3 regions of the Salinibacillus aidingensis genome follow, and region 3 is predicted to be linked to each of the others. Evidence: riboswitches for the same ligand, from Rfam matches in the RefSeq annotation. Region 3 holds a riboswitch; each other region holds the start of a gene.
What was found. Region 3 has a riboswitch for S-adenosylmethionine ahead of ACZ5OK_RS06555 (LLM class flavin-dependent oxidoreductase). Riboswitches for the same ligand answer to the same signal wherever they lie in the genome.
Positions count from the first base shown of each region.

Region 1: it holds a riboswitch for S-adenosylmethionine, as region 3 does, so the genes downstream of both, ACZ5OK_RS03360 (hypothetical protein) here and ACZ5OK_RS06555 (LLM class flavin-dependent oxidoreductase) in region 3, are expected to answer to the same signal.
Region 2: it holds a riboswitch for S-adenosylmethionine, as region 3 does, so the genes downstream of both, ACZ5OK_RS15075 (carboxymuconolactone decarboxylase family protein) here and ACZ5OK_RS06555 (LLM class flavin-dependent oxidoreductase) in region 3, are expected to answer to the same signal.

Region 1 is NZ_AP043759.1:601,172-611,751, reverse strand. It holds gene ACZ5OK_RS03410 (ABC transporter ATP-binding protein) at 1-482, opposite strand, end outside; gene ACZ5OK_RS03405 (hypothetical protein) at 626-1,063, opposite strand; partial or broken gene ACZ5OK_RS03400 (TetR/AcrR family transcriptional regulator) at 1,079-1,198, opposite strand; gene ACZ5OK_RS03395 (peptidase dimerization domain-containing protein) at 1,440-1,697, shown strand; gene ACZ5OK_RS03390 (DUF2703 domain-containing protein) at 1,949-2,515, opposite strand; gene ACZ5OK_RS03385 (DUF4145 domain-containing protein) at 2,715-3,824, opposite strand; gene ACZ5OK_RS03380 (hypothetical protein) at 4,201-4,992, opposite strand; gene ACZ5OK_RS03375 (serine hydrolase) at 5,441-5,785, shown strand; gene ACZ5OK_RS03370 (serine hydrolase) at 5,719-6,105, shown strand; gene ACZ5OK_RS03365 (hypothetical protein) at 6,119-6,919, opposite strand; gene ACZ5OK_RS03360 (hypothetical protein) at 7,019-7,336, opposite strand; SAM riboswitch class I at 7,509-7,611, opposite strand; gene ACZ5OK_RS03355 (FAD-binding oxidoreductase) at 7,687-9,048, opposite strand; gene ACZ5OK_RS03350 (MurR/RpiR family transcriptional regulator) at 9,291-10,139, shown strand; gene murQ (N-acetylmuramic acid 6-phosphate etherase) at 10,275-10,580, shown strand, end outside.
Region 2 is NZ_AP043759.1:2,883,685-2,894,264, reverse strand. It holds gene ACZ5OK_RS15095 (hypothetical protein) at 1,216-1,479, opposite strand; gene ACZ5OK_RS15090 (hypothetical protein) at 1,482-1,724, opposite strand; gene ACZ5OK_RS15085 (hypothetical protein) at 1,743-1,961, opposite strand; gene ACZ5OK_RS15080 (PD-(D/E)XK nuclease family protein) at 2,148-2,378, shown strand; SAM riboswitch class I at 2,897-3,002, shown strand; gene ACZ5OK_RS15075 (carboxymuconolactone decarboxylase family protein) at 3,189-3,857, shown strand; gene ACZ5OK_RS15070 (LLM class flavin-dependent oxidoreductase) at 4,103-5,479, shown strand; gene ACZ5OK_RS15065 (sodium:solute symporter family protein) at 5,510-7,021, shown strand; gene ACZ5OK_RS15060 (CoA-acylating methylmalonate-semialdehyde dehydrogenase) at 7,182-8,621, shown strand; gene ACZ5OK_RS15055 (hypothetical protein) at 8,886-9,068, opposite strand; gene ACZ5OK_RS15050 (PTS sugar transporter subunit IIB) at 9,423-9,731, shown strand; gene celB (PTS cellobiose transporter subunit IIC) at 9,756-10,580, shown strand, end outside.
Region 3 is NZ_AP043759.1:1,196,056-1,206,635, reverse strand. It holds gene zupT (zinc transporter ZupT) at 1-162, shown strand, start outside; gene ACZ5OK_RS06580 (aminopeptidase) at 481-1,719, shown strand; gene ACZ5OK_RS06575 (Ger(x)C family spore germination protein) at 1,794-2,867, opposite strand; gene ACZ5OK_RS06570 (GerAB/ArcD/ProY family transporter) at 2,864-3,952, opposite strand; gene ACZ5OK_RS06565 (spore germination protein) at 3,973-5,484, opposite strand; gene ACZ5OK_RS06560 (ATP-grasp domain-containing protein) at 5,625-6,578, opposite strand; gene ACZ5OK_RS06555 (LLM class flavin-dependent oxidoreductase) at 6,596-7,645, opposite strand; SAM riboswitch class I at 7,938-8,049, opposite strand; gene sdhB (succinate dehydrogenase iron-sulfur subunit) at 8,188-8,928, opposite strand; gene ACZ5OK_RS06545 (phosphomevalonate kinase) at 8,984-10,084, opposite strand; gene mvaD (diphosphomevalonate decarboxylase) at 10,249-10,580, opposite strand, start outside.

The DNA of each region.
Region 1 (10,580 bases), 590 kb from region 3:
AGACCAGAAGTTGGTTCATCCAGGATGTATAAATCAGAATCAGCGGCTAGTGCTGCGATTAAACCGACCTTTTGGCGATTTCCTTTCGAATACCCTTTTGCTTTTTTCTTTGGATCCAATTCAAAGCGTTTGATTAAATAATCTCGTTTTTGCTTATCTCCCCCACCATGTAATTTCAAGAATAAATCAATAATTTCACCGCCTGTCAGATTTCCCCACAACGAGACATCTCCTGGGACATAAGAAATGCGTTTATGAATTTCAAGGCTGTCTTTCCAAACGTCTTTACCAAATATTTCTGCACTACCGGCATCTCGCTGGATAATCCCTAATAGAATTCGAAGCGTTGTAGATTTACCCGCCCCATTGGGACCAATAAAACCAACAACTTCACCAGCATTTACCGTGAAGTTCACATCACTAAGTGCCTGAAATTTACCGAACTTTTTTTGTAAACCTTGAATATTTACAATTTCAGTCATGATACGGACACTCCCCTTTTGAAACTATGTATCTCATTAATGGAATTTTCCATTTAAAAGATATGCTTTAAATTCCTGACAAATTGTACCCTTTTTCTAAATTTGACGCCCACTATTCATTCCCACGAAACTCCTGCTTTACTTCATTTGTAAAAACTAGCCTTCAGTATTTCAGAATATCTCTCCCATTCTTTAAAATACAGATTTCCAAATTCATCAATATCTTCAAAGCTGTTGATTTGCTGAAGGGCTTTCTCCCCAAATCCAAACATGGTCCAATTCAGGATTTCAATGGCCTTTTCGACATCAATATCTTCGCGGAACTTGGAATAATCAATATTTTTATAGATGATCTCTGTTCCCTGTTCATAGATTGGATCTACTTTGTTCCTGATTATATCTTTTACTTCAGCGGACTCCTCTTTGATAGAAGAAGCGAGGAAGTCAAATACGTGAGGAAATTTTCTGTGGATATGGAATTTCTGCAGTCCAATATTTTCGATTCTTTTAAATAAATCCGTTTCATTTAGATCAATTTGTTCATATAGATATTCGATAACTTGAATCCCGTATTCGATCAAATATATATAAAGATCTTTCTTGCTATGAAAATAATTAAATAATGAGCCCTTAGATATTTTTGCCTCTTTTACAATTTCATTTGTTGATGCTTTTTCAAAACCATTTCGGACAAATTCCTTTATAGCAGCATTAATAATAAGATTTTTCTTCTCCGTTTTTAATTTATTAAAACTCGCGTTAATGGTTATAAGCTCCTTTCATCAATGATGTGACCGCTGTGGTCAATATAACTGTAGCACAGATGACCATGTCGGTCAATCAGGTGCCTGTCACTAATAGGAAGCAGGACTGACCAGTGTTATACACAATGCCATTGCATACATTTTTACTTACCAAATATAGATCGTTCACACAAATAAGCTGGATCAATTGGTTATGAGTACAACTATTTTTAATGCAGGGAACCAAATAAACTCAGTTCCTGAAAAAGCAGTAGCTGAAATAAACGTACGGACTATTCCAGAATTTGATAACGATAAAGTGATTGACTTATTCAATACAACAGCTAACAAATACAATAAAGAAGGCTCTAATATTGATGTTGAAATGACCATGTCATTACCAAGTGCTTTCACTTCAGGACAGTCTGACATGGTTGACCTTGCTAAGGAAGACTTGGTAAAAAACACTTAGACTTAGAGATTTCTGTTAAAGGTTCGCCAGGGTGACGGATGCATCAAACTTATTACAAGGATAAGATGAAAGCTTCCCAGTCATGATGTTTGGCCCTGGCGAAACAAAAATGGCACACAAAACAGATGAATATGTATACAAAGATTACAACTTTGCATTTTTTGATATCTATAAAGAGTTGATTTTAGGGTTAGTGAAATAACTGCGCCCGATTGAGGAATAGTCCTAACCCATAATCTTAAGGAAAAATACTAACAACATTGATCCGAGGAACAACACATATTATCGTCTTTAGAACGTTGTTTCTCCTTTTGATCAAAGAAGTTTTTCAAGTTTCCAGACAGCACAAAATTTTCCCCTTTACCTTCATTTGATGCTGAGGATTGTCCATATACTTCTGCTAGTATAGCGTCCATAATTATCCCTTTAGGTGCTTCTGTATACTCTTTTCCTTTATACACCCAGACCCGACAATCAACATCTATGCCCGTAATCGTGTTACAAGAGCCACAGTTACTTTCCTTTGAGGCCGGTTGAATATCAGTTCCATTAATTCGAATGGTAGGAGAAAGGTCAAAATGCAAAGAAATAGCTTGTTCTTCACTGCCAACCAAAACACGATTGACTAGTATATCGTAGCCTACTGTGTTTAGCATAGGCGTCACTTCGTTAATGGCTTTATTTAGGTTCGCTTCTGTTCCTTTACAACGAGAGCAAACCTCCAAATCGATATACATAAAATCAATGATAAGTTTATTGTGTTTTTCTTCTGTAGGTTCCGTTAGCGTTTCTAATAAGTTCGTTTCATGATTTGCCATGATAAAATAAAACCTCCTGCCTTCTTATATTCCTTTCACATAAGAAGACGAAGGGTTTCAAAAAAGGATGCACTCCTAGATTAACATTCATCACAGATGGAATTTCCTACTGAGTAATAAAAAACACACCAAAAACCTAGTGTGTTCATCTCGATGGTATATTTAAATTGAAAGTTGAAAAAATATTCCTTCCCTTGGCCTATCCTTGCTTCTCTTTAACCTGCTCAAACAACTTCTCCACAGTCCCGATACCCACATGCTCATACTTAGCCAGAATGACAATCTCTTTCGGCAGCTGGCCAACGGTTTCAATCTGGTCCTCTTTTAGCTGTCTTAAGAGGTTCGGAATTCCTGTGAAGTTTTCCGCTGTCAGTGGTATTTTGGACAGCTCGTCCGTGATCACTATATAATCCGTTTTATAGAAGATGAATAGCTCACCTGGCCGTTCCAGCAGCAGTTGCCTCCGTACCTTTTCTTCTTCAATAAATCCTTTTAGTTCATTGAAAAATTGTTCTTCGTTTTTCTCATTATACCGTTTGACGTGGGAGGACAGGCCTTCAATATTATTCGGCAGTTCACTCATGATTCTTGCCTGCTGTTCGGCACCAAGCCGGATCAGAAACCGTTCAGATTTATCAAATCGTTGCGGTAAGAGGAATACATCCCTTAGAAAATAGGGGACATCCACTTGATCATCACTAAAGGTGAGGGTGCGAATGGTCGTATACCCTGGTGGCTCTACCTGATCGTAAATGACCTCTGTGGCAACCGCTGTTTCCTCCTCTGCTTCCCTGGTCTCGTCCTTCTCTTCAGATGAAACGAGTACATTTTCAAGCATTTTTAGCCGCGATTCGATTTCACTAATTTCATAGGATTCTGTGGATTTTGGTGATGGGTCCTGGTACTCCGGAACTTCAAAATCTACCGGTCCATATACCTCAACATACCATTTCACGATTTTATATACCGCTTCCCATGATAGCAGGGCTTCAGAATAACGGAATACCCTTGTATCATGAGCCGCCTGATTTCCAATTTTACGAACGTGGTGCAGGGCATCCCGAATTTCTGGTGTTAAATAGCCATTGTCATCTAAAATATCGATTCGTTCGATTAAAGTGATTCTTTTATCTTCCTGCAGACCTTCAACACGCATCACCTGCTGCAAAATATTTTCCACGAATACCCTGGCATGGGTCAGCATCATTCGGGGGCTTGTGAAAATGCTGTTTTCCAGCTCTCGGGCCACGTAGGCTAGTTCTTTTGATATTGGTTTTAGAAATTCATAAAAATAAGCTTGGTTGTTCATTTTAAATTCTCCCAGGTAAAAATTATGATAGGTTTATCTTAACATATGTAATAGATTTCCATGATATAAGGGCATGATCCAGAACAATGATATTATAATATCACTAATATTAGACTAAACCTTTTCTAACACTAACCGTATTATAAATTCCAATGAACGTTGTTATTCAAGTTTTAAATGATAGTAATAAAAGTGTGGTATAATTTTGTCCAACAACATATTAGCGTGTGGAGCGGCTTAATCTCCTGTGGAGAACGGGGGTGAGTCGTATGGAAGATATGACCATCGCAATAACAACAGGAATATTCATCGTGGCTTTAATTAACCTTGTAGTTGCGATAATAGACGTATTGAACAAAAAATAGTTTGCCCCTTTTCACCCTCCAACAACAATATATTGCTTGGCTTTAGGTGGATAGACCGTCTGTGTAAAAAACAGAATCCAATAAAGTTCCCTGGCCTTCCTGCCAATTTCACCAAATATAAGTATGCCCGGAGACATATGTTTTGAGATATTGTTTATCTGATAGGTCCGATCTCCAGCTATGTCGTAGAGGACAATCATGGTTTCCGTAACTTGACGAACCTCAAATAAGCTTTCTACCGTTGAACTGCACATTCTTAATTGTTCCGTTATTTCTTCTAAGGCTGCTCTCGTATTCCAGCCCTCTTCATACAGGTTGGGAAAAGTGTATAACAGAAGGTCATTTAATAGGCTTTCAACAGAAGTTAATTCAGACCAGTTTTCTTCCGTACATTTCTTAACGATTTCATAACAGGAGCACCCTGTACGTTTATCAAGCCAGTGGGCAAACTTTAATAGTTGTGTAAAAAAGATTTCTGTTTGGTTTTGCTCTATGGTGATTTTCATATAGTAGGGATAATAGACGGTGATCAGCTCTTCCCAGAACTCCGGGCCACATTCTTCCCAGGATTCCGGGCAATCATCTTCTAAGTGGGTCGTTAAATAAGCGGAAAATAGACGGAGGAAATAATTAACCTGTGGATTGGAGAGAAATCTCTTTTTATAGGCAATTAAATCAGGACCGTAATAGTGAAAAAGTGCTCGGGGACGCATATCAAATGCAGAGCCTATTTTGAGCATTTCCAAATATTTCTTTCGTTCTTCTGGATGTGAAAACTTATGGACAAACGCGTTTACCTCCATATCCTTTCACATCCCTTTTCACAGCTTATACAGTTTTGAATTTTGTAATCATTCATCTTATCAGCTCCTATTCTAATAATCTGTCAGATGATCAGGATGTTGTTCATAAGTTTTGCCATTGTGAAGGAGATACATGGGAGGTTTGGGGAGGTGATGGGTTCTTGACTACCTGTCTCTGTTACAAATAAGATATATGATTTCCATAAATCCGTCAACAAAGGGATTTAAAGGAATAATTACATTTTTGAATCTATTTTTTGAAAATAAATGAGTTTTAGCTGTTGTGTTTAGCACAAAATGAAAAAATGATCGTAAACGTCATAGAAAAATCATATTTCATGAATAATTACAGGATATTTTTTGAGTCAATTTGTAGATTAAGATATAGTGAAGATGTAGAAATTTTCTGGAAAACCTTATAAATTTCTAAAACCTGGAGAGTGGACTAATGACGATAGACAGGAATCAATATAAACAGGAAATTGATAGGATTTGTTTACCCTACAAGGAGAAAAGGCCCAATCTCGTTCTGAATATTGGTGTCATTAAGGAAGAAGAAAGGGAAATTTTTAGTGAAGGAAATCGAAATGGATTTGAGGGCAATGCTCCCGAAAGCTTGATTTACGAGATAGGATCTATCACTAAAGTATTTACTGCTTCATTATTAACGAAGGCAATTGCTGAGAATAAGCTCGACCCTAATCATCCTATTGATCAACATCTTCCATCATTGGCAGACTACGAGTCTTTAAAGAAACACTTGCGGGAGCCGGAGCCCTACGATCTACCATAAAAGATCAGTTATCGTTTCTTGCCAGTCATCTAGGAACATCCGGGGATAAATTCCATGATATTTTGGCACAGACACACTCCGTTCAATTTGAAGATAAGACGGGTATATGCCTAGGTATGAATTGGATTATTGATAAAGAAAAAGGTGTCATTTGGCACAATGGAGGAACAGGTGGATATTCCAGCTTCATAGGCTTTAACAAAGAAAAACAGTCAGGTGTTGTCATTCTTTCAAATTATGCACCAAGTTTTTCTAAAAAGGACTCCCTTGACCACATTGGGTTTAACATATTAGAAAAGCTTTGCTCGAATGAACTCTAGATGTTTTCTCACATTAACTCTGTCTTCTCAAAACCAGCAGCAAATCATACAGCTGCTCCGCCTTTTGATAGGCTCCCTTTACGCTGCTGTCGTTTCGGCTCAATGAACCCTTATATAAATCAAAAATGATCGTCGGTTCGTTTGTGTCATTGACGACAATGTGTAAGGAAATACGTTCTACCCGATCTTCAACACGATGTTTCTTACGGCGACCGCCAATGACTGCTCCAACACCGCCGCCAATTGCTCCACCAAGAATTGCACCCGATGTACTGATACCTGTTGAAGATTTAATAACCTGCTTATCATCTTTAGTCATTTGTACATCAAGAATCTCCCTGATTGGATATATACGGCGGTGGTCTGTGCCATTTAAATATGCGATTTTTTCTGCATCCTCATCAATAGCGAGTACCTGCTTTTTCTCACCGTCAAATTGGTGAGATATCTCAAAGTTTTTCTGTTCCTGCAGATTTTTAATCGCTTGCTCTTTATCCTCTTCTTCCTCTTTCGCTGTTTGATCAACACCAAGGATAAAGAAACTGCCGATAAGAAATATGACCCCAAGGATCCAGTGAACTTGAAATCCCCAAATCGTAGCTGCCATGAGGAACAATCCCCCGATGACATTTAAAGTGGACCAGTTCCATATCACAAGTCCAGCCCCTGCCAAAAGCGCCACAGCTCCCATCAAGGGATGAATAATAAATGCCCAGATGATTAATCCGATTAATGCAAAAAAACCAAAGCATCCTATAATCATTCCTGTTTGCTCCCCTGCTGCAATCGTAAGACGGCCGTTCACTTTGACCATTCTCACCACTTTGTCAAACTAATTATACAAATTAATAGTGAATAACTGAAGACGAAAGCTCGGCAGGTGCTGTACTTTTTCAATTCGCAAAAATGTTTTTTATCGTCCATCGCCTCCACTGTTTTGATTTATAACTTCCATATCCGTTCTTTTTCCTGTCACCAAATCGATCATTACCTGCTGCGCCTCTTCATGACTTTTAAAGTTTCCGAGAGTTTTGACAACCTTATATCCATCACCAGTTTTCTGTATGCCATATTCAAAGCTTAATGTCTTTTTACTTTCCATTTCCTTTTCATCCTTCTTTCTCTCTGTATTTTTCTTGGCTAGTAGTTTTTCCTGATTGTACTCCATCACTGGCTTGATAAACTTCTGATACCTCTCTTTTTTAAAAGCTTCCAATTCTTCCTGTGTCATATTCTTTGTGATCTCGGTAACCGGTTTTCCCTGCTTCCTGATTTCTTTTGCTTCTTCCTCGGATAATTCAATAACTTTTCCATTTTAATAAAAACGTCCATTTGACTCACTCCTTTACAGGTATAAAAAAAGCTTCTTTATGCCCTGAATGCATAAAGAAGCTTCTCCTCCGTATCTATCATTCAAAGCACAGGCTTTGCTGGTAGGAGCACCTTGCGTAAAGCAGGTTGCTGTGACGTCAACGAGCCAGATCTCTCAGTCACTCTGGATATCCTATTCAATTATTTTAATCCTATCATATTTTTAGTCCGTTGAACAGAGTTTTACGGTTGACCACTACGATCAAAACATTAGAAAACCTTCCCTGGATTCAAGCGATTGTCCGGATCAATAGCTCTTTTTACTTTACGCATTAATTGGATTTCCACTGGCTGACTCATTTTCTCCAAATATCCCTTTTTAATGACACCAATGCCATGCTCAGCAGAAGGGAGACCGCCTAATTCATGAACTTTGCTGTAGAGATCATCCAGATAGGCTTTTCGTTTTGTCTGCCAGGCAGCTTCATCCATTCCTTCTTTCATTAGGACCGTATGAATATTTCCATCTCCGGCATGGCCGAAGTTTATCACGTTTATCCCATGCTTTTCCTGCAATTCCTTCGTATAACTGATCATCTCAGCAAATCGATTAATTGGTACGACTTCATCCAGCATTTCGAACTCTGTAAATTGCATTAAGGCTACTAAAATATGATCACGCAGGAACCAGGCTTTTTCCTCCTCTTCCGGCGTGGATAACGGAAGGATTTCCGCCGCCTGTCCTTTTAATAGATTTTCTGTAAAACTGACCCTGCGTGAAAGGTCCTCCTGCTCATTACTATCCAACGTCATTAAGATGTAGGCGTCTCCCTTTTGACTTGGCAGCTTCTTTTCCGTAAATTTCTCACTATATTCAATGGTTCCCCGTTCAAATAGTTCTAAAGCTGCAGGTTCCACCCCATTTTTTAAAATCGATAATACACCATTAGTAGCCGCTTTTAACGAATCAAAAGCCAGTATCACAGACTGCTTATATTTTGGCATCGGAAGTACTTTCAGCTTTATCCTGGTTGTAATTCCCAGGGTTCCTTCTGAGCCGATAAAGAGATCCTTTAAGTCATAGCCGGAACTGTCCTTGATATTCAGGCTTCCTAATGTGGCTTTTTGACCATCCGGCAATACAACATCAAGCTCACGTACATAATCCCTCGTGGTGCCGTATTTCACCGCACGCATACCACCTGCATTTGTAGCTATATTACCGCCTATGGTTGAATTTTTTGAGCCAGGGTCAGGTGGGTAAAAATAGCCTTTCCTTTCCACAAATTCCTGAATTTCCTGTAGTTTTACACCTGGTTCTACCGTTAACGTCATCGTCTCTTCATCCAGATCAAGAATCCGGTTCATCCGGTGAACATCAATGATTACTTCTCCACCCTTAGTTGGCACCTGAGATCCGGCTACACCTGTTCCAGCTCCCCGTGCAATAATCGTAAGGTCCTCCTGGTTGGCATAGGTGACTAAATCTATAATTTCCTGTTCCAATTCCGGTAATGCTACAGCTTTTACAGCAGCAACATCTTTCCAGGAATGATCGGTTTTATAGGCTTCGGGAACATCCTTATCCAGAAAAAGACGTTCATGATCAGGAATAATCGTCTGCAATTTCATGTAAAAATCTCCTTTTGATAGATTCGAAAAATTCTAAGCTGTCTCACGATTTTATCGTAAGCGTTTGCAATTTATTTTTCAAGTAGATAATTTTTCAAGTTTTTTCAAAGAGTAACAGAAAAGTTCGTCTGCGCTCTGCCTTTAAAGCTCATCCTTTGCAGCAATCAATTTAAACGGATTGTACAACTCGGCTAAATATTCTGTATAATATTGATTATTATATAAAGAGAGGAACATTGTATATGGGCACATTACTGAACAGAATTAAAGGAAACCTCCCCTCCCTTTCTGAAGCAGAAAAAAAGATGGGATTATATGTATTGGAAAATCCGGACCTTGTTCCAAATATGACAACAAAGGAGCTTGCCCAGAAGTCAGGAACGAGTGAATCAAGTGTAGTCCGTTTCTGCAAATCTATTGGGATTGGCAGCTTCAAAACGTTTAAACTGGAGTTAGTCAAAGAATTAGCCATGAGTGAGGATAATCTGACAGACTTTAATTTTTTGCAGGATAAAAGTGAGCCCTATGACATTTTTCAAAAAGTAACCCACGTTAATACATCTGCCATTGAGGCCATTTCTACGTCTTTGGATCGCAGGGAGTTTGAGAATGCCGTTGATACTATCCAACACGCGAACAGGCTCGTTTTCTATGGCGTTGGCGGTTCAGCAACGGCAGCTGTCGATGGGTTTTATAAATTCACAAAATTAGGCTATCCATGTACAGCTCATCATGATTTTCACTTTCTGCTATCCTCCATTCCCTATTTAAAGAAAAACGATATCATAATCGCCATTAGTATGTCTGGTAAAACGAAAGATGTATTGGAATTATCCCGATTTGCCCAAAAAGAAGAGGCAACGGTCATTGCGATCACGAACCTGGATAAATCACCGCTTTATAAAGAAGCTGATATTCGCCTGTGCACCCCCATAGTTGAACATGATTACAGAATTGGAAGTATTCCGTCCAGAATGACCCAGCTGACGATTATTGACGCTCTGTATCTCAGTGTTTTCAAGGCAATGGGTGAGGATGTCCTGCCTCAATATCATGAAGCCAGAAATGAAGTTGTTCGACTTAGAAGATAATGATCTGATTCTTCAAGGAATGATTTTTTGACTTATATGAAACTTAATTTCATAAATTTTAATAGATTTATTGACATATAGTTTCACCACCTATAAAATGTGGGTATGAAAGCGATTTCCTAGGAGGGTTAAACGATGCTCAACAAATTAACAACAGAAACCAGGAACCCTGCCAGTATGGATATTGATACAAAATCGATCAAAGAAATACTGCAAACGATTAATCAGGAGGATCATAAGGTTCCAGCAGCTATTGCCGAAGAAATTCCTCAAATTGAAAAGGCTGTACACTTTGTCATTCAATCGTTTAATCAAGGTGGCAGATTAATCTATATCGGAGCTGGAACAAGCGGTAGATTAGGAATACTTGATGCTTCAGAATGCCCTCCCACTTTTGGTGTATCTCATGAAATGGTTCAAGGTTTAATTGCAGGCGGTATG
Region 2 (10,580 bases), 1.7 Mb from region 3:
ACTCCTCCAAATACTTTTTAGGAGTAAGAAATGTAAAGGGTAATAACCCAGGATGGCGACCAATTTCAATGGCACCGGTAAATTGTTGCAAGGTCAAAACTTTTGGGACTGCCAGCGTATGGGTTTAGCAAGAACTCTCATAAAGATAAGAAGGCAAGAACCATTAATGAATTATATAACCTAAGATATAAAGAAAAATTCCGCTGATTTATCGATCGGTGGATTTTTTTTGTATTTTTTCTGGTTCAGGATAAAAAGAAGAAAATGGCCTAGCTATGCGTTTTTGTTTTTGAATATGGAAACCATTAAAGTATCTGTTCCGGTTTGGTTTTGGATTGATGTAGCGGTTTGCAATATATTTTTTAATGTAAGACATTCAATCAGTTCCCTTTATTACATAATGAGTTATTTTACTTTATGATAGAACAAAGGTTATTATTCGTTTGTAAGGCCTTTTTTAATAGATTTAGAAAGCTCACGTTGTAGAAAGGGAGGAGGGGAATAAATTCAAATCATAGCAGAATATAACCCACCTTTACACACTGCTATTCTATAGTGCAGAACCAATAAATCAATTAAATACAGAAATAGCGCAAAGCTTATAGCAATTGTAATGTTCGTATCAAGGTCAATAGATAATAAATATCCAACAGCCAGCAAATATAAAATTCTAAGTATACTCACACTCACGAAGTATGAAATTTTCGAATAGCCAAAGAAGGATAATAAAATCCTGGTTAAATTTGCCTCAAGGAAAAAACTGAAAACTAAGTACCATAACATTAAATAAATGATCTGTTTCTGATTTAAGGATAAGTTTAGAAATTCATTTATCAAGTTTAATGAACCCGTTAAAGCTAATATACAAATCGAAATAATGACTGAAACTAATAGCCCGAATACTGTGGAAACAAAAAGAGCAATTAAAAGAGGATGCTCTTGATCTCCTTTACTCTCACTTCTATAAGAAAAGAAAAGGAAAATTAGGAAAACCGTAATAAATATAGCGATGATTATGTAAATGAAGTTCAACATATTTCTCCCTCTGTTTGTGTTTTATATTTTACTGTAAAGAAAAGTGCAGATAAATTCCGTTTGTATAATCCGATTCAATCGTTTTATCCATAGATATCGCCCTAACATCATGTCGTGATGTCACACTTTAGCCTACCTATTAGGGGTTGTGAGAATGACCATTTCTGGAAAGCGCAGGTATTACCTCTCTTTTAGCAGACGATTAAAAGATTCTAATACAACATTAAAATCCTCAACAATTTCCTTAACTAAATCCGCCAGAGAATGTGCATCCCAAAAAATGTCCTCTTCAGATTTATTTATCTTCTCTACCAGTGCAGCTGGGCGTTTCAGAACCTTCCAGTCCATATTCCTGTTACTCATCTCTTCTTTTAAATCACTGTCTATCATTTTTCTCGCGGCATGCAATAGTTCGTTTCTTCCCAATCCTTCTATATCAATCATCACTACAATTTGATTTTGCTGGATATACTTTCTTTGTGTACATGTAACTCAACATGAACGTCTGGAGTTAAATGCTTCCACTCATAAAAACGAATTTGCTGATAGCCGCGCTTAACCGAAAAATCATATACCCATTTTCCCGTCTCCCAATACTCTTTCAGCAGATTTTCTAAATTTTTCAGGAAGTTTTGTTTTTGGTTTTCATAGGCCTTTTCCATTTCATCAATCATATCATGATGCTTCAAATACAACCGGCTTAGTTCCTACTGTTTTTCTGTATTATCCACAATATACCCCTCCAAATGCGTGAGAAACTCCTGGTACAAAAACCGCTCTTTCTCTTCTGTATTTTCCAGGTCCACCTGCTTTAATATCCTGATTAATTCACGATAACTTAAAGATTTGAAATAATGAGAAGCGGCCCGTTCCCCTTGTCTTGTAAGGAAGATATAGTGCCGATTAGGAATATATGAAAAAAGCATTTCCAAATCTTCATGATCTATCTATGAGTTACAAGATATGAACCTTAATAAAAGTATCTCATACACTGATCAATTAAGGTCATTGGTCCGGAAAGCAGACGAAATCAAGCAAGCATATTCTGAACAGACGCCAACCTTCCTTTCCGTTACAAATAGAGCCTATGATGAAAACCTGATTAGCAATTTATATTAAATCCCGAAATCAAAGGCATAGGTCACGAGGCACTTGCCCAACTATATAAGTGGATTTCGGGAAAAACTATTTCCGGGATAAAAAATGTTCAACTTTTTAGAGAATACCAGTTGAGGGACCATCGGCGGTTAGATTTATTGATTCTTTTTGATGATCATTTGATTGCGATTGAGAATAGAGTGTTAAGCAGTGAATCTGAGAATCAGACGAAATTATATCTGTGATAGTCCCCCTGTAATACATAGCATCAAACCAACTACAAAACAAACCAAACTAAGAGCTTAATACCCTTCCAAAAGATAATCGTATCAGGTTGATAAAACCACTTCCTATACCAGAAAATTTTATATATCATAGGTATCAAACAACCCTATATTCAGATTATTAAAATACTTCATATCCAGGATGTGACGACAATATAGGGACGGGGGAACAGGTGGACAGGATGTGGGCTTGTGGGGGGATTGCTACAAGCCTTGTTTTTTTATATTTAATTATTAATTTTGATAGATATGTTATTAATCCAAAATGTCTTATCCTCTAATTGTGAAACATTCTGTGAAACAATATTATTCGGGTGGTGACAGGCACCACCCCAGGGAGGCACCCCCCAGGGACGAGGAACCTGTCCCTCCGTCCCCCCAAAAAGTCCTATTTCAGAAAAATAAAAACATTCCCACTTGACAGATTTAATATATAACCGATATGATGTGAACAATTCAATTTAAAATTAAATATGAATCTCTTATCCAGAGTCGGGGGAGGAAACTGGTCCGTTGATCCCGCAGCAACCGTTACGCATGTAACAAGGTGCTAATTCCAGCAAGCATTTGCTTGAAAGATGAGATGATGTTGTTTTTAAAACCTCTACCTCATCGGCAGAGGTTTTTTTAATTCCCAAAAAGAAGGGGTGGAGAACATTCATGGGCTATTATTTGCATTAAACCAAGTAAACCTATGTGAACAGTATCGATTTATGTGAATGGCAATAGCGGAAACTGAATTTTAAAACGAATCAAAAGGGAGAGATTTTAATGACCACAACAAAAACAGATAGCTTATACCAGAAGTCCTACTTTAGCCGGATTACAGAATTGAAAGAACATGCACCAGAAGCATTTGAAAAGTTTTTTGCGTTTAACAATCAGGCACTGGCCCCCGGGAAATTATCCGTGAAATTAAAAGAGTTGATTGCTGTTGGTGTCGCCCATGTAACTGGATGCCCATATTGCATTGAACTTCATGTTGGAAATGCAAAAAAACAGGAAGCATCAAAGGAAGAGGTTTCAGAAGCTATTTTTGTTTCGACTGCTTTGAAGGCAGGTTCTGCGGCAGCTCATGGGGTGAATGCTTTGAATGCCTTTGATGGAGCTGGGGATGAGGAGCTATATAAGGCCTCCTATTTCAATCGTTTGAAGGAGTTTGCTGAACTGAGCGGGGATACATTCAAGAGTTTTTTGGATTTTGACCAGCAAGCCATTAAAACCAAGGAATTGACCGAGAAAGAAAAGGAACTCATTGCGGTTGCCTCAGCCCACACGACAGGCTGTGCGTATTGCATTGACCTTCACACCCAAAATGCGAAGAAGGCAGGTGCTGATTTGGAGGAAATCTCGGAAGCGATCTTTGTTGCGGTTGCTTTAAAGGCTGGTTCTGCCATTGCCCACAGTGTAAATGCCTTGAATGCTTATGACAGAGGCTGACGAATGGACCATCCTTAAAGAATTCAGCTAGTGTGAACCTTTTACGATTGCCGGGCCTTTTGAAAACGGCAAGCCGGAGTTGAACGTTTATCGCATCATAATGGCTATGTCCCGTGTCCAGCACGGTCTGCAGCATCATCGGCTTCCGTCAGACTAGAACATAAAAATCTCATCTACTGCGCCGGGTAAGTCTTCTTGGCAGTCGTTTTAAAGTATAAAAAATCTCTCAAAAAGGAGCATGATGTATGGGTAAGCAGATTCATTTAAATGGTTTTATACAAAATTCGCCGTCCCCTCATTCAACCGGTTTATGGAAACATGAAAAGGACAAAGGGACCGAGCATAATCGTCTGGATTATTGGATAGAGGTGGCGCAAACATTAGAGCGGGGAAAGTTTGATGCTCTTTTTATTGCCGATGTGCTTGGAACTTACAGCGTTTATGAAAACTCACACAGTGCGGCGACCCGCGGGGCAGTTCAGCTCCCGGCCCATGATCCGCTTATTCCTATTTCAGCCATGGCGTCCGTGACAGATAATCTTGGATTTGCTCCTACTATATCCGCCACATATGCACAGCCCTATTCGTTGGCGAGACAGTTGTCAACGTTGGATCACTTAACGAAGGGGCGGATTGCTTGGAATGTCGTCACCTCTTATCTGGAGAGTGAGGCTGTCAATTTGGGGCTTTCGGGGCGTCTGCCTAAGAATCTTAGATATGATCGTGCCGATGAGTTTCTGGAGGTTGTTTATAAATTGTGGGAGCACAGCTGGGAGAGGGACAGTGTGATTTATGACAGAGAGAATGATTCGTTTGCTGATTCTAAAAAGGTGCATTTAATCAACCATGAAGGAGAGTTCTTTAATGTCCCGGGCCCTCACTTGGTCGAGCCATCGCCGCAACGCACACCCGTATTATTTCAGGCAGGCGCTTCTCCAAGAGGAAGAGATTTTGCCGCCAAACATGCAGAGGCCGTGTTTACCAAAAATCATTCATTAGATGCTTTAAAGGAATATTCGGCTGATATACGAAGAAGAACAGAACTTCAGGGACGTAATCCGGATGAGGTACTGATTTTCCCAATGATCTTACCCATCGTTGGTTCCACAGAGGAAGAGGCGTATGCGAAACTTGAGGACCTGACGAACCATGTTAGCTATGAAGGTACTGCTGCCCTCTTATCCGGCCATACCGGGATTGATTTTTCCAAATACGATCCGGACCAGTATATAGAGGATATGGAAACCGATGCGGTGCAGGGGAATCTGGACATGTATGCAAAAGACCCGAATAAGAAATGGACGTTACGGGAAGCCGTTAAAAATCATGGTTTAGGAAATGGGACGGTGAAGTTTATTGGTACGCCTGAACAGATTGCAGACAAAATGGAACAGTGGGCGTTCGACGGTGATGTAGATGGCTTTAATATCGCGCAAACTTATTCACCAGGTACCCTTCAGGAATTTGTTGATTATGTTGTACCTGAATTACAAAGAAGAGGCATTTATCGAACGGAATACGAAGGAAACACATTGCGTGAAAATATGTTTGGAAAGGGCTATGCCCATTTACCGGAGCATCACCCTGCCAAACAGCTCGGTTTACAGTCCATAAATCGGTAGGACTATATTTTATATGGAAAGGAGAGGGAAATGGATACGTTAACGCTTTATACCTGGATCGGGTTTGGAGTCTTTCTGGTGGTAATGTTCGTATTAGGGTTACTTAGTGCCAGAAAGACAACGAGTGTTGGAGACTTTGCAATCGGCGGTGGAAAATTGGGGCCCTATGTACTCGGGTTATCCTTTGCGGCTACCTATTTAAGTGCAGCGACGTTTTTAGGATATCCCGGCTGGTCCCATGCCTGGGGATACTCAAACCTGTGGCTCTTTTTAGCCATGATTGGCGGAGGTCCCATCGGTGTTTTAATGGTAGCAAAACGAGTGCGAAAGCTGAATAATGGCCAAAAGTCCCTATCATTGCCAGATTGGCTGGGGGACTTTTACAAGAGTGACATCATCCGGGTAGGCACAGGCCTGATTTTGCTGTTCAACATTTTTTACATTGCAGCCCAATTTGTTGCCGGGGCTAGAATTTTCCAATACTTACTCGATATGTCTTATACGGGCGGCCTTGTGTTTATCGCAGCTATTGTTGTTATTTATGTGTTTGCAGGTGGAGCCTTTGCTGATATTTATACGGATGCGGTTCAGGCGGTTATGATGGCCATTGCAGGTTTGTTTATAGTTGTGTCAGGTATTGTAATCTTTTGGGAAGGCAGTATTTCCGCCACTTTTACAGGGATTACAAACGATTTGGCTAATCAGAGTGGTCATTTAGTAGAGGTATTTAATCCGGAATCGACTCACTTTCACTCCTTTGGTCTCGTGATAGGTGCCATCGTCATCCAATGGGCCTTTGCCTCTGCCCCACACTTATTTAACAAAGTGCTTGGATTGAAAAACGAACGGGATCTGGGGAAAATGATCCTGACTTATGTCATTGCATCTGCTTTTTCCCTTTTTGTTTTATTTGGAGGATTGTTTAGCAGAGCAGCACTAGGGGGAAATGTTGCAGCCCCCGACCTTGCTTTAATGGAATATGTGGTATGGGCGTTTCCTGTTGTAGTAGTAGCGATTTTTGGTGTGGTTATTCTTGCAGCGGCCATGTCAACCACTGATGGTTTATTTGTGTCTATTTCTACCGTTTTTGCTAACGATATTTTTCTTAAAGTTTTAGTAAAAAGGAAAATCGTGAATGTCAGTGAACAAAAAGCGCAAAAAATAGCCCTGCAAATCAGTCGCTTGTCCGTTCCATTGATTGGCCTGATTGCTTTTCTTATTGTATTAGAGCCTCCTGTTTTTATGGGAGATGTGCTGTGGATTGGCGTGTCAGGGGTTGCAGCCGGGACGATGGGACCTATCCTGTATGCGGTTTACGGGAAGAAAAAAGCACCTGCACGGGCAGCCGAGGTGTCGATGATCGTGGGACTCCTCTCGTATCTGGTTATCTATTTTGGAGGAATGATATCAAGTACCATGTCTGCGGGTGCAGTTTCGACGGCTATCGGGATTTTTACGATTGTGGTATTGGCTCGCGTGCTGAAAGACCCACAGCCGCGAATGATGTATGAGATTGAAAAAGAAGGCTCGAAAGCAAATTAGAGGAAGGAGGGAGCAGTCATTTTCGTAAATACGATGCTTTCCTTATGGCTCTATGGATTTATAACATGTTTAGTCGTAATCGGATTATCTCTGCGCAAATGGTATTTTAAGTAATTAGCGTTCAACAATAATCGACAAAATTCGGGAGGTGACAGGCACCATGCTAAAAAATTATGTAGGTGGGAAATGGGTAGAAGCTGGATCCCAGTATAGTGAGAAGGTGTATAATCCAGCAACAGGGGAGGTGATCGCTGAGGTTCCGCTATCTTCCCAGGCAGATGTGCATGAGGCTGTTGAGATTGCTTTTGAGGCATTTCAGGAGTGGAGGGAGGTTCCGGTTCCAAAAAGGGCTCGAATCCTTTTTAAATATCAGCAGCTGCTTGTTGATCATCAGGATGAGTTAGCTGAAATTGTCACGATTGAAAACGGAAAAAGTTTTAAGGAAGCACAGGGAGAGGTTCAACGCGGCATCGAAAATGTAGAATTTGCGGCCGGTGCGCCTTCATTAATGATGGGAGAACAGTTGCCGTCTATTGCTGATGGACTGGAATCGGGGGTTTATCGTTATCCGATTGGGGTCATTGGCGGCATTACTCCGTTTAACTTTCCCATGATGGTTCCCTGCTGGATGTTTCCCATGGCGATTGCAACAGGAAATACGTTTGTTTTAAAACCATCCGAGCAAACCCCATTGCTTGCGAATCGATTGGCTGAGTTGTTAGAAGAAGCAGGGCTGCCACAGGGAGTTTTTAATATTGTTCACGGTGCCAAGGATGTCGTCAATGGGTTATTAGACCACAAAAAGGTTGCCGCGATCTCATTTGTGGGCTCCCAACCAGTCGCCGAGTATGTATACAAACGAGGTACGGACAATTTAAAACGGGTCCAGGCACTTTCCGGAGCGAAAAACCATTCGATTGTTCTGCGTGATGCGAACCTGGAACACGCAACAACACAAATCGTGAATGCTGCATTCGGGTCTGCTGGTGAACGGTGTATGGCTGCTTCGGTTGTTGCTGTTGAAGAAAGTGTGGCTGACGAAGTGATTTCGTTGCTTATACAAAAAGCAAATACTATAAAAATCGGGAATGGCTTGGATGATGGGGTGTTTCTTGGCCCTGTTATTCAGGAAGAACATAAGCAGCGAACACTGGGATATATTGAGACCGGTGAAAGAGAAGGAGCAAAACTTGTCCGTGATGGCCGTAATGATGAGGTCGTACAGCAAAATGGTTATTACATCGGCCCGACGATTTTTGATGAGGTAACGTCAGAGATGAAAATTTGGCAGGATGAAATTTTTGCGCCCGTTTTATCGATAGCAAGAGTAAAAGACCTTGACTCCGCCGTTGAATTAACCAATCAATCCCGTTTTGCCAATGGGGCTTGCATTTTCACTAACGATGGAGGTGCGGTCAGAAGATTCCGGGAAACGATTGATGCTGGCATGTTAGGCGTAAACATAGGTGTACCAGCACCAATGGCCTTTTTCCCCTTCTCAGGCTGGAAGGACTCCTTTTACGGTGACCTGCATGCTAATGGGAAAGACGGATTAGCCTTTTATACGAGACAGAAGGTTGTGACAAGTCGCTGGGTTTGATTGGGTTTTGGTGCCTGTCACCACCCGAAAAATATTGTTTCACAAATGTTTCACGGCTTCCTGATTCGACAAATTTTCGAGTGGTGGCAGGCTAAGGACGGAGGGAAACGCCCCTCCGTCCGCTCTAATATGGTATTTTTTTAAAAAAAGAACTCGATTTTAATAGGAAAAGAGGGAAGTAAAAAATAGAAGAAAATCTCTGCTCAAAAATAAATTTTGCAACAATATGGATTAGTTCCTTTGAATTTCCTGTAAACGGAATTTTTATACCTTTCCTGCACTGGTCATTCGCCAGTTAGATGGCTCTCCAAACGAGACGTAAGTTCCTGCAAGTCTTTTTTTGCTTTGGATTTCTCCAATTTGCCATTTTGATTTTCTGGTGACTAATAGAATTAATTCAACACTGGCAACCCCTTGTTTTCTCCCACTATTTTCAAATATTCTCATATACCCCGGCACTCCTGCTTTGCTTTAAGGCTTTCATTATAGCTTCGATACCAGTTCATCTCCCGCAGACTGAGCCAAGTCCTGAATTTCATGCTTTAATATATTTAAAACGTTTAGCAACTCTTTAAATCTTATTTACGCGATCAAAATATAGATTTCACTTATTTGCTGAAACATTATTCCGCTAACATAGCTGACTAATATAAAAATGGATTCCGGTTTCTCTAAGGATATTGGTTTGCTGCTTAGACATTTCCTCTTACTGGCGGAAAATTAATAGGTTTAGTTGAAAGCGCTTTTACTATAAACTTCGAATTGTAGATAGATAAACCATACTTCAGGGAGGAATTATATATGAAGCAAATTCTATTAGCATGTTCATCAGGAATGTCAACAAGTCTATTGGTAAAGAAAATGCAGGAAGTGGCCAAAGAAAAAGGAATTGAGGCAGAAATTTGGGCTGTTTCACAGGATAAAGCAGAAACGGATATGGAGAAAGCGGATGTACTGCTTTTAGGTCCTCAGATGAGATTTTTGAAAAGGAAATTCTCTAAAAAAGCTGATGAATTAGGCTTACCGATTGATTCGATTGATCCAGTTGCCTATGGACGTGTGGATGGTGAAGCGGTTCTGGAAAAAGCTCTGGAGTTAATGGCTGATTAACTTCTCAAAAAGGGGGAAACAACAGTGGAAAATAATAAGTTTATGCAGCTCTTAGAAAATATTTTATTACCTATCGCTGATAAGTTAAATAATAACCGCTATTTAACTGCCTTGCGTGATGGCTTTATGATTGCGCTGCCATTGATTATATTTGGTTCTATTTTTGTTGTCCTGGCAAATTTTCCATTTTTGGATCAAATATTGAGTGAAGAAGCGTTTGCAGCATATCAAAGTGCTCTTGGTCCTGCATCTAATGCAACCTTAAGTATTATGGGAGCTTTCGTCATTATCGGTATAGGATATAAATTAACAGAGCAATATGAGATTGAAGGACCTATATACGGTGGGGTTGTGGCTTTAGCAGCATTTCTAATCTTAACACCACAAGTTTTGGAGGATATTACAGGAGTTATTCCAACATCTGTTTTAGGAGCTGAAGGTTTATTCCTGGGACTTTTCACTGCTTTCATAGCAGCCGAATTATATCGGTATTTTGTTCAAAAAAATTGGACGATTAAAATGCCAGCGGGAGTTCCGGATGCTGTTTCAAAGTCATTTAGCTCTTTAATTCCAATAGCCTTAACTTTAACAGTGTTTTTACTTATTCGTATTATCTTTAGTTTTACACCTTTCGAAACCGTCCAGAACTTTATTTATACAGTTATCCAACAACCATTGACTGTTTTAGGCAGCGGATTACCTGCAACCATTGTGGCTGTACTATTAATCCAAATATTCTGGTTCTTTGGTTTGCATGGCCAGATTATCGTTAATTCAGTATTCGATCCAATTTGGTATGCGTTAAATGATCAAAATTTACAGGCGTTCCAGGCAGGAGAAGAACTTCCT
Region 3 (10,580 bases):
ATGTTCGGGATCATCTTTGCTGCCGTTGCCGGAATTATGGTTTTCATCTCTCTTGATGAACTCTTGCCTGCTGCCAAAAAGTACGATGAAGCCCACCTTTCCATATATGGATTAATCGCTGGAATGGCTGTTATGGCTGTCAGTCTGCTGTTAGTCTTATAAAGTGAAACTTCCATCAGTGGGGGTTTTCTCCATTCCCCACGGATGGTTAGTTGAACTTATCAGGTTTTTACTGGCCGTTTATCCCCCACTTTGTCTTGTTGGGTTACCCTCAAAACTTGAAGTGGGGGTATTACGGCCAGTTAATACGTGATAACTTAAAGCTCAGGATGCGACTCATAACGATAGAGTCGCATCTTTTTTGTATTCTATCCATTATAATATGCAGTCATGATGGATATTCAGGAAAAGCCACGCCCAGGCTTTGTGCAAAAATTCAATGTATGAAATAATAGAGTAGTTAAAAAGGAGGATGAACATATGTCAGATTTTCAAAAAAATATGGAAAAATATGCAGAATTAGTGCTGCGTAAAGGGGTAAACCTTCAGAAAAATCAAGCACTGATGGTCAATGCCCCAACGGAAGCGGTCGAATTTGTCCGTGTCGTTGCGAAAAAAGCGTATGAGATCGGTGCAAAGGATATACATATGAATTGGACGGATGAAACGCTCACCCGGCTTAAATTTGAGCATGCACCAATGGAAACTCTTGAAACTGTTCCGCAATGGCGCGTGGACATGTATGATTACTATGCTGAGGATGGAGCCGCTGTTCTTTCCATTAAACCATCCAATCCTGACTTACTGAAAGGAATTGACCCAAGCCGTATTGCAGCTGCCAATAAAGCATCCGGAAATGCGATGCAAAACTTCCGCAGCTATACGATGAACGACCGCATAACCTGGTGTGTAGCAGCTGTTCCCGGCCAGGCATGGGCGCAGAAGGTCTTCCCTGGTGAATCACCAGAAACCGCTGTTGAAAAGCTGTGGGAGCAAATCTTTAAGATTACTCGGGCTGATCAGGAGGACCCAATCGATGCCTGGAACCAGCATAATCAGACATTGGCATCAGTCAGAGATTATCTAAATGAAAAACAATACGAAAAGCTTGTCTACAAAGCACCTGGTACCAATCTTGAAATTGCTTTACCTGAAGGCCATGTCTGGAAAGGCGGAGCATCACCGACTGAAAAGGGAACCATTTTCAACGCCAACATTCCGTCTGAAGAAGTCTTTACCATGCCTCATAAATATGGTGTAAATGGAACGGTTCGCAATACGAAGCCTCTCAATTATGGTGGCAATGTGATTGACGACTTCTCCATTACATTTAAAGATGGCAAAGCCGTTGATTTTTCTGCAGGTGAGGGCTATGAAACCCTGAAACATCTGCTGGAAACAGATGAAGGCGCGAAAAGACTCGGGGAGGTTGCTCTCGTTCCGCACGAATCACCGATTTCCCAGTCAGGCTTAATTTTCTTCAACACCCTTTATGACGAAAACGCATCCTGCCACCTCGCATTTGGAAAGGCCTATCCTACCAATATTAAAGGTGGATCAAACATGGATGACGACACCCTCGATCAAAGCGGCGTCAACAACAGCCTGGTCCATGTAGACTTTATGATGGGATCAGACAAGCTCGATGTTTACGGTGTCACTAAAGATGGCAAAGAAGAGCCCATTCTGAACCAAGGTTCATGGGCGATTAACCTGTAAAAGATCATAAGCTCCATCCTGCCCCAAGCCACAAAGAAACCACGTGTCCAACATTAAGGACGCGTGGTCTTTATTTACCTCCGAATTCCATACTCCATAATCTTCACATCTATCTTTGGGGTAAATTTTAATTCCGGATACATCTTCTCCCATTCTTTCCAGCTGAAGTTCCTATGTTCACTGTGGTATTCATTACCCAGGGCGAGTGGATCTATATTCAGTTCCTTCAGTTTCTTAAGAATGTCCTTCGCCTGTTTCTTCATCTGTTTTTCCATACTTTCTTCTATATTTTTCAATACTTTTTTCGTAATCTTACCTCCACGATACTCCCTGAGAATCCCTTTCTGTTTCACATCAATAATTAATTCCATATTCTTCCCAGACCCTTTAAATTGAATTGTTCTATCCGAGCTTATATTACTAACCGTTGCACTTTTTTTATCCCCACGATGAATGGGAAAGGTAGCGTTCTGAAAATCTCCAACCAGTGAATTGAAGGTGTAGGTTTGCTCATAGGGGATTTTTCCAACATAACGGTCATGATCCAATAAAGCAATGCCATCAATACTGACCATGTCCTCCACAGACAAATAAGGTAAATAGGGATCTGCTCCCTTTGAATACAGGGCATACACAAAAAGATGCAGATTCGTTTCAGGAATCGTTCCTCTGTCAATATTCTGCTCCAGCATATCAGACAGGTACATACCTGCATCATTATCCCAGTATTGACGAGTTAAAACCTCCTGTGTGGGGCCTTCTGTTATGGCCAATCTGGCTCTGGAACCGATACTCGGATCACGTACAAAAACATCCTTCAGCTTTTGAATCCCCTCCTTCGCCAATTCCTGATTAAATAAAATAACCTCGAGTTTCCCTGTAGCCAGTGGGCGGTTGGCTTCTGTGTTTAACTTAGCCGAATTTTCGCGCATCAGCATGGCTGTATCACTAAATATCTCTGTCATCACGGTTCCTTCAGCCTGAAAATTTGGAACCGCTATGGTCCCCTGAATTTTATTTCCTTCTGCTGGATCATAACCCACAGCGGTGACAAGAGAAATGTCATCAACAATTTGCCGTTCGATTCCACATCCTGCTGTAAGCAATACAACCGTAGAAAGGACGATTCCCAAAGCCAGTGCTCTCATTTGGATTTCCTCACTTTTTGATAAATAGTGTAAGCAATAAATAGAAATGGAATATAGACAAAAACCGTATAAAAACCCATTCGCGATACGTAATCACTTAATTTCATAATACGTTCATGTCCATTAATCAATGTATTGGCAATAAGTACGATGAGGAGGAAAACAATTACGGTTTTTCTTTGATTCACATGAAAAATACGTTTCATTCCCCGGGTGGCTGCCCACAGTGTAAGGGTCATATTAGGAAGGATAACCATTGCCCATGAGCTGATTCCGATATATTCAAAACGTTCCACAAAGGGCATCTCGATAATTTTCCAAATTCCAAGCGTCGGCCAAATAACCGTGCTAAGCTGCTCTTCATCATAAAAAACGAAGGCCACAATGGTTAAAGCTACGTAGATAAAAATCGTAAACATCACCCCAAAGTGCGCCCATTTATGAGCTTTCTCAGGATGTTTAATAAAAGGATAATAGATGAGCAGAGTAGAAAAACCTAAAAAGCTTAACGTCATTTCCTTTGTAGACAGCAATAAATCTTTAACCGAATGATTTAATACAGGCATTAAATTATGAAAATAGGCAAATTCCAAAGGGAACAGCAGCGTAAGCAGAAGATAAAGCGGGATCACCGTTCCCAGGAAGCATATGCCCGCCACAACCCGAAATCCCCCGTTAATCACATAATAAAAAAGTATGATAAATACAACCCCAAGATAGAGTACACTTATATGAGGAAACATCCACACTTGAATAATCTCAATATAAAGCCGAAGTGTAACTGCCGACAAAATCAGAAAATAAATTGAAATGAGAAATCCAAGCACCCCGCCAGCATATTTTCCAAAAAGGGTATTATGAATATCAAAAATGTCCTCATCCTGTTTCAGCATTTTAAAGCACATCCAGACAACGACATGGACTGCAATTCCAGCGATGATTACCGAAATCCATGCATCATAACTGGCATATTCAATGACGGCACTTTCAAAGCTTAAAATTCCGATCCCCACCTGAACCGAATGAACTAAAAAGAAAACTAAAAAGGACGATACTTTCAGGGTATCTGAAACGGGTTTACCCAACCTCCTCACCTCCTTGTCTATTATTCATCAATATCCTTCTTTTTCGTTGCTTTTTTATAGCTGTACTTCTCTGTTTGCTGTGTCTGAAGCTGTACCGGCCGCTTCGTATTTCTTGAAAACGGAAGGCGGATAATCGCATCCTTCATATCTTTTAGACGAGGAGGATAAATCGGTTCTAAAAAAGGTCTCCCTAAGGATGAAAGTCGCAGCAAGTGAGTGATTAAAAAACAGAAGCCGAGAACAACCCCCAGCATGCCAAATAAATAAGCAAAGATAAGAAATGGAAACCGAATCAGACGAATGGTATTGCTCATTTGATAGACCGGCGTTGTAAAGGAAGCCAAGGCCGCAAGCGCAATAAGGATTAACAGGACGTTACTTGTTAATCCGGCTTCAACTGACGCTGTTCCAATCACAATACCACCCACAATACCAATGGTTTGCCCGACCTTCGTAGGCAGTCTTGCCCCGGCCTCACGTAACAATTCAATCGTTAATTCCAAGAAGACCGCTTCCAGTATAGGCGGAAGCGGAACTACTTCCCTGGAGGTAATTAACGTACCCATTAAATCTTTCGGGATTAACTCATAATGATACGTCAAAGCAGCAACATATATCGGTGTCACCAGAATGGAGAAGATAACTGAAAAGAAACGGATAATTCGAAAAGCAGAGGCAATAAAAGGATTTAAAAAGTAGTCCTCAAATGATATAAAAAACTCAGTAAGATTGGCTGGTGCAATTAAGACATGGGGAGACCCGTCAGCCATGATGACGATTTTGCCCTCAGCCAAAACAGCTGCAGTGCGATCAGGTCTTTCTGTATCCAGCAACTGTGGAAATGGAGATTTTGGATTGTCGGCAATGATTTGTGTAATGTAGGAACTATCAATAAGGTGGTCAATATCGATATCTTCTACACGCTGCATGACTGTGTTGATGTTTTCCTCATTGGCTATTCCTTCAATATATAGCACCGCCACCTTTGACTTGGTCAATCTTCCAACCTTTACTTCCTTGATCATTAACTCCGGGATCGGTAAATGATGACGGACCAGATTTAAATTCGTGTCAATGGATTCGATAAATGCTTCCTTTGGTCCAATAACAGAAAATTCAACTTCTGGTACCGATACATTTCTCGTCTTCTTTAAAGGGGCATTGATGAGCAGACCCTGCTGATCATACTCATCCAGCCGGATCAGAATATAACCTCTTAACAATTTCGTTTGCATTTTTTTAACATCTTTTGTTGTCAGTACCTTTTCCACTGGAATGGATTCTTTAATCTCTTCCAGGGAATAATGCTTATACTCCTGTATATTTTCCAAAATATCTCTGTGAAGAATTTCTGTATCAATCAATGATTTATAAAAGGAAATCCAAATCTTCTGTTTTTTTATTGGCTCCTTAAAGTGCAAAAAATCATTCGATGTATTGCAGATATCTATGAGTTCAATAATATTTGAAGGCTCCAGGAGTGTATTGGATTGTTTTTTCTGTGCTGATTTCTTTTTCCCGAATAGTTTCATTGGCCAATCCTCACATTTTCCATCAGAATTCTGCAGTGGGTTGCTCTTCATATTTTGCCTGAACATGGCAGATTTATTCTTCAATGGTAAATGACAAAAAGAAAAGGCCACCTTCAATTTTTGAAGATAGCCTTTTTCTTTTACGCGTAAGCCTTTTGCCTGGCCTGATTCAGTTTTTCTCCCAAATATTTCGCCACTTCCAGCATTCCATATTGCTCTGCAACGGACTCTGCATCACTGTTGTAATTGGTATTGGTATTGATATCATAGGTATACAGATTTCCGCTTTTATCTTTAATAAACTCAATACCTGCTACCTGTATATTGTTGGCTGAAAGCACCTGCTCATATTGCTGCAAAACAGGGTGATCGAAGCCCTTTTGAATTTGGAACTTCGTCGGGGATGCCGGTTCTTCCCCTGCCGGACAGAATAAATCATCAATCGTGCAGGCATCGGCCGGACAAAGCTCAAAGCCCTCTGAAGTATCGACACGTACCGCATATAAAAACCTGCCACCAACAAATTCACAGCGGGTAATAAAGGATTCTGGTGATTCGATATATTCCTGAATCAGTGTAATACCGTCCACTGGCTCCTCAAAATCCTCACCTTCCACATATTCTTTCAATGCATCCACAGATTGAAAGAGCTGGACGCCAAGACCCTTTCCGGCACGGTTATGCTTGGTAATGAATTTCTGTCCTTCAAATGCCTCCGCCTTCCTGATTAACTCTTCTTTTCCAACCGCTGCGATGGTTTTGGGTGTTCGAACCCCGTGTTTTTCAAGCTCCAAATACTGAAGCACCTTGCTAACCTCTAATTGTAAGGCACGACTCCCATTTATGACCGTGCGTCCATAGGCTTCAAGCCATCCTATCACCGCGCTGGCCAGTTCAGGTGAATAACGATTTCCTCTCGTATGCGAGGAAGCACTCATCCGGTTATAAAAGATGCCCTCAGGGGGTTCCTCGGTCAAATCAATGGACCCGTGATCAAGCAGCCAGTCTTCATAGGGAATCTCCAACTCTTCCAATCTCTTAAATAAATGCTCCGTCCATTCTTCATTTTCATGGATGACATACACCTTACTCATCTAAACACTCCTTAAGATTAGTTTTGAACCTTTGCCCGTAATTCTTCTACCAGTGGCATAACCTGATTGGAAAATCGCTTCAGTTCCTCTAATTGCGGTGAACACTGTAATAACAGTAAGTCTACTCCGGCTTGCTCGTATTCTAAAATTCTCTCGGCAATCTGATCAGGAGTTCCGACAAGATTAGGCCGTAACCCACGATTGGAAACCGAATAATCCTGCAACTGAATCCTTTGCTCAAGCTCGGATTTGGAAGTGAAATCTTTAAAGCCTGCATATCCGCTCATATCCTCAACGGTCGTAATCCGTTCCAGTTCCTTCAGTGCCTCTTCTTCAGTATCCCGGCAAATGACATATGCTGCCATCCCAAATGATTGCAAGGGCTCCTTCCCTGCTGCTGTTCTGCGATTTTTCATATCCTGAATTTTACTGGCGACCTCATCTACCGTTCCTCCATGCATGACATACGCATCGCAGGCTGAGGAAATCACCTGCTTGCCTTTTTCACTCTCTCCCCCTGCATAAAGGACAGGGTTCGGCTTTTGCACAGGTTTAGGGGCCAGTTTCGCATCCTCTACCTGATAGAAGTCCCCATTATAGGAAAACGAATCTTCCGTCCACATTCCTTTAAGAATATCAAGAAATTCAGTTGTCCGGTCATAGCGTTCATCGTGTCTCGTGAAAGCCCCGCCGTATTGTCTGGACTCCCCTTCCCACCAGCCGGACACGATATTTAACGTAAAACGCCCCTTACTGATGTGATCAATATTGGCCGCCTGTTTTGCGGTCACTGCCGGATGATGAAACCCTGGCCGGACAGCCGTCATAATTTCGATTTTTTCCGTCACAGCAGCCAATGCCGCAGCTGTCGTCCAGGCTTCCAGTGAATCGTGCTCAATTCCTTTAATATCATTTAAATATAACTCAGCGATTAAGGTTGTATCATATCCCCACTTCTCTGCTGACTGAATCACTTCTTTTGCATAATCATAGGTAGGCGGCATCTGTTCATCCTTTACATTTCGAAGCCAGCCTCCAAAAATCGGTAACCAGAATCCATATTTCATGTTCTCCACTCCCTGTTGTGTTGTTATGTAAAAAATCAAAGGCGGAAGCGCCCGTTTAGCGACGTACGGACTGAACTGAACCGTAGGAGATAAAGGAAACACGACGAACAGCGTGAGTCGATGTTGACTTATCGGACGGAGGTGAAGGAAGTCACGCTAGTCGCTGGGCGCTGGAGCCGGACGTGGCCTCTCTTGTTTTCTAATCCACAAATAGCTTTTTTTATGATTTGCTGGATAAGAAAAAACTCTCTTCCAATAAGAAGAGAGTTGAAACCACTGTAATCGACTCGTCCTCTTATCTTTCAAGCACACTGACTTGATGGATTTGGCACAGTATTCTTTCAAAAAAGAACCTGCTGCCGAGGCTTCCAAGGGCCATTTCCCTCCACCTCTCTGGATAAGATTCCTATATAAAATTGTTAGAAAAATCATAAATCATAAAAGAAAAAATGTCAACCATACCAATTGGATTACTTCCCTAAAAGGAGTGAAAATTTTACCCCATTTCTTTTTAATATCATTAGAAATCAGGAGACAGCCGCTTACCCAAAAAAGCTTTTAAACGACTGCACCGTAGCTTCTCTGTTGATGGCTGCAATGGATGTAGTCAGTGGAATTCCTTTAGGACAGGATTGAACACAATTTTGCGAGTTTCCGCATTCTTCAAGTCCACCTTCTCCCATAAAGGCTTCCAAACGCTCTTCTTTATTCATTTCGCCTGTGGGATGTACATTTTTCAGACGAATCTGTGCAAATACGAAAGGTCCTAAAAAGTCAGTTTTTTCGTTCACGTTTGGACAGGCTTCAAGACAAACCCCACACGTGAAGCATTTGGATAACTCATAGGCCCATTGTCGGGTATTTTCATTCATGCGTGGACCCGGACCAATGTCATAGGTTCCATCAATCGGAATCCATGCCTTTACACGCTTTAACGCATCAAACATTTTCCCACGGTCGATAAATAAATCCCTTATAACCGGAAAGGTAGTCATTGGGGCAAGGGTAATCGGCTGCTCCAGCTGGTCAACCAATGTTGAACAGGCCTGTCTGGGCTTGCCATTAATCAGCATGGAGCAGGCCCCGCAAACCTCCTCTAAACAATTCATATCCCATTGCACAGGAGTGGTTTGCTTCCCATCCTTTGTCACCGGATTTTGCCGGATTTCCATCAGAACAGAAATAATGTTCATATTGGATCGATAAGGAATGGAAAACGTTTCTTCATAGGGCTCTGACTCAGGATGATCCTGACGGGTAATCCTGACCTCAATGTTATCCATGTCGCTTCCTCCTTGCAGAAAAAGTCGGTTTCACCAGCAAGAGAGGTAAATCGGCTTACTCGTGCCAGGTGCTTCCATCGTGGTCAACATCCAGATTTAAAGGTTCAATCCCTGCTTCTCTCCAGGCTTCCCATAACTCTTCAACCTGACGCTGTGAGCGAACAAACGCGATGCCACAATCTCCGCCACCTGCACCAGAGGATTTACCACTTCCTCCTATTTGCTCCGCTAACTCGGATAAACTTGCCAATATTGGTGTTTCTATTAGCATACCCACTTCTTTTCCTAATTTTACAAGGATGGCGCGATTTTTCTTTAAACTCTGTAAGGACAATGGAAGGTCATTTTCGTCAAAACCTCTGACCAGTCCTTTTACCGCCTCATGGCTTTCTTCCACGAAGGTATGGTAAATGTTTCGATGTTCCTGCTGTCCATGCTTCAGCTGTTTGATCATCGGCCCTGTTGAAGCCGCTTTTCCGGTCCACCCGGTACAGAGGCGAAGTCCATCGGGCGGATTTATAGAGCGAATGGATAAATACGGCCATGGCTGATCAACCAGAGCCCTGACAGAGGTCTGCTGCATTTGATCAAGGAGCCAGTCTGCCTGAAAAGCAGAATACTCGAGCCATCCCCCATAGGTTGATGCAGCTACATCAGCTCCGGATCCGCTCCCCTGCGTCTTAACATGGGCAAGCGTGGCAAGCTTAAAAATCAAATCCTTATTTACGTGAAAGGCATCCGTCTGCTTTTGGGCCAGCGCTAAAATGGACGATACCACAGAAACAACAACGGCGGCACTGGAACCAAGGCCGTATTTTTTACCCGAGGGATCATCGAGCTCACTTGTAACCGTTAGATGGAAGGGAGAAAGGTGTATGGATGCTTCATTCAGATAATCCTTCACAGCCATAATCGTATTTTGAACAAACCGTAATTTTTCATCGGTTTCACTGAATTCAATTGAATGGGAATTGGATACCCACGAAACCGTTTCAAAGCCTAAATCAGGAAGGGAAAATTTATATTGATTACTTGGTGTGATTTCTGCATAAACATAGCGGTTGACAGCGGCTACGATGGCATACTGATTCGGTTCCAGTACGGCATATTCACCTGCTATCATTAATTTTCCCGGGACTTTTATCTTGATGGGCAATGGAATTCCCTCTCTTTCAGATCACTTTAAGACCAGGCTTTTTTACAACTACAATCGATCTTTATCACGCATGAACTGGCCGTATTATCCCTTCTTCAAGTCTTGAGGGTAACCCAACAAGACTAAGTGGGGATAAACGTCCGGTAAATTCCTGATAAGTTCAACTAACCATCACTGGGGGATGGAGAATCCCCCAGTGATGGAAGTTTCTCTTTATATTCAATACCGGGACCAGGTCGACAGCCGTATATGCCTTTCACCATTTCCAGATTTTCCAGCTCATCCCGTATCTTCTGCTCGTCTTCCGGAAGACACAGAATTTTTACGTTAGGTCCTGCATCAATCGTATAATAAGCCTGTATTCCTTTATCTCTCAGATGCTGTACTTCTTCCATGACAGCCATTGTACTACTCTGCCAATAGGTAAATGGCGGATGGGAGCCCAGCATCGTTGCGTGCATTTTTAATGCATTGGCTTCGGCGACCTTTCCTAACC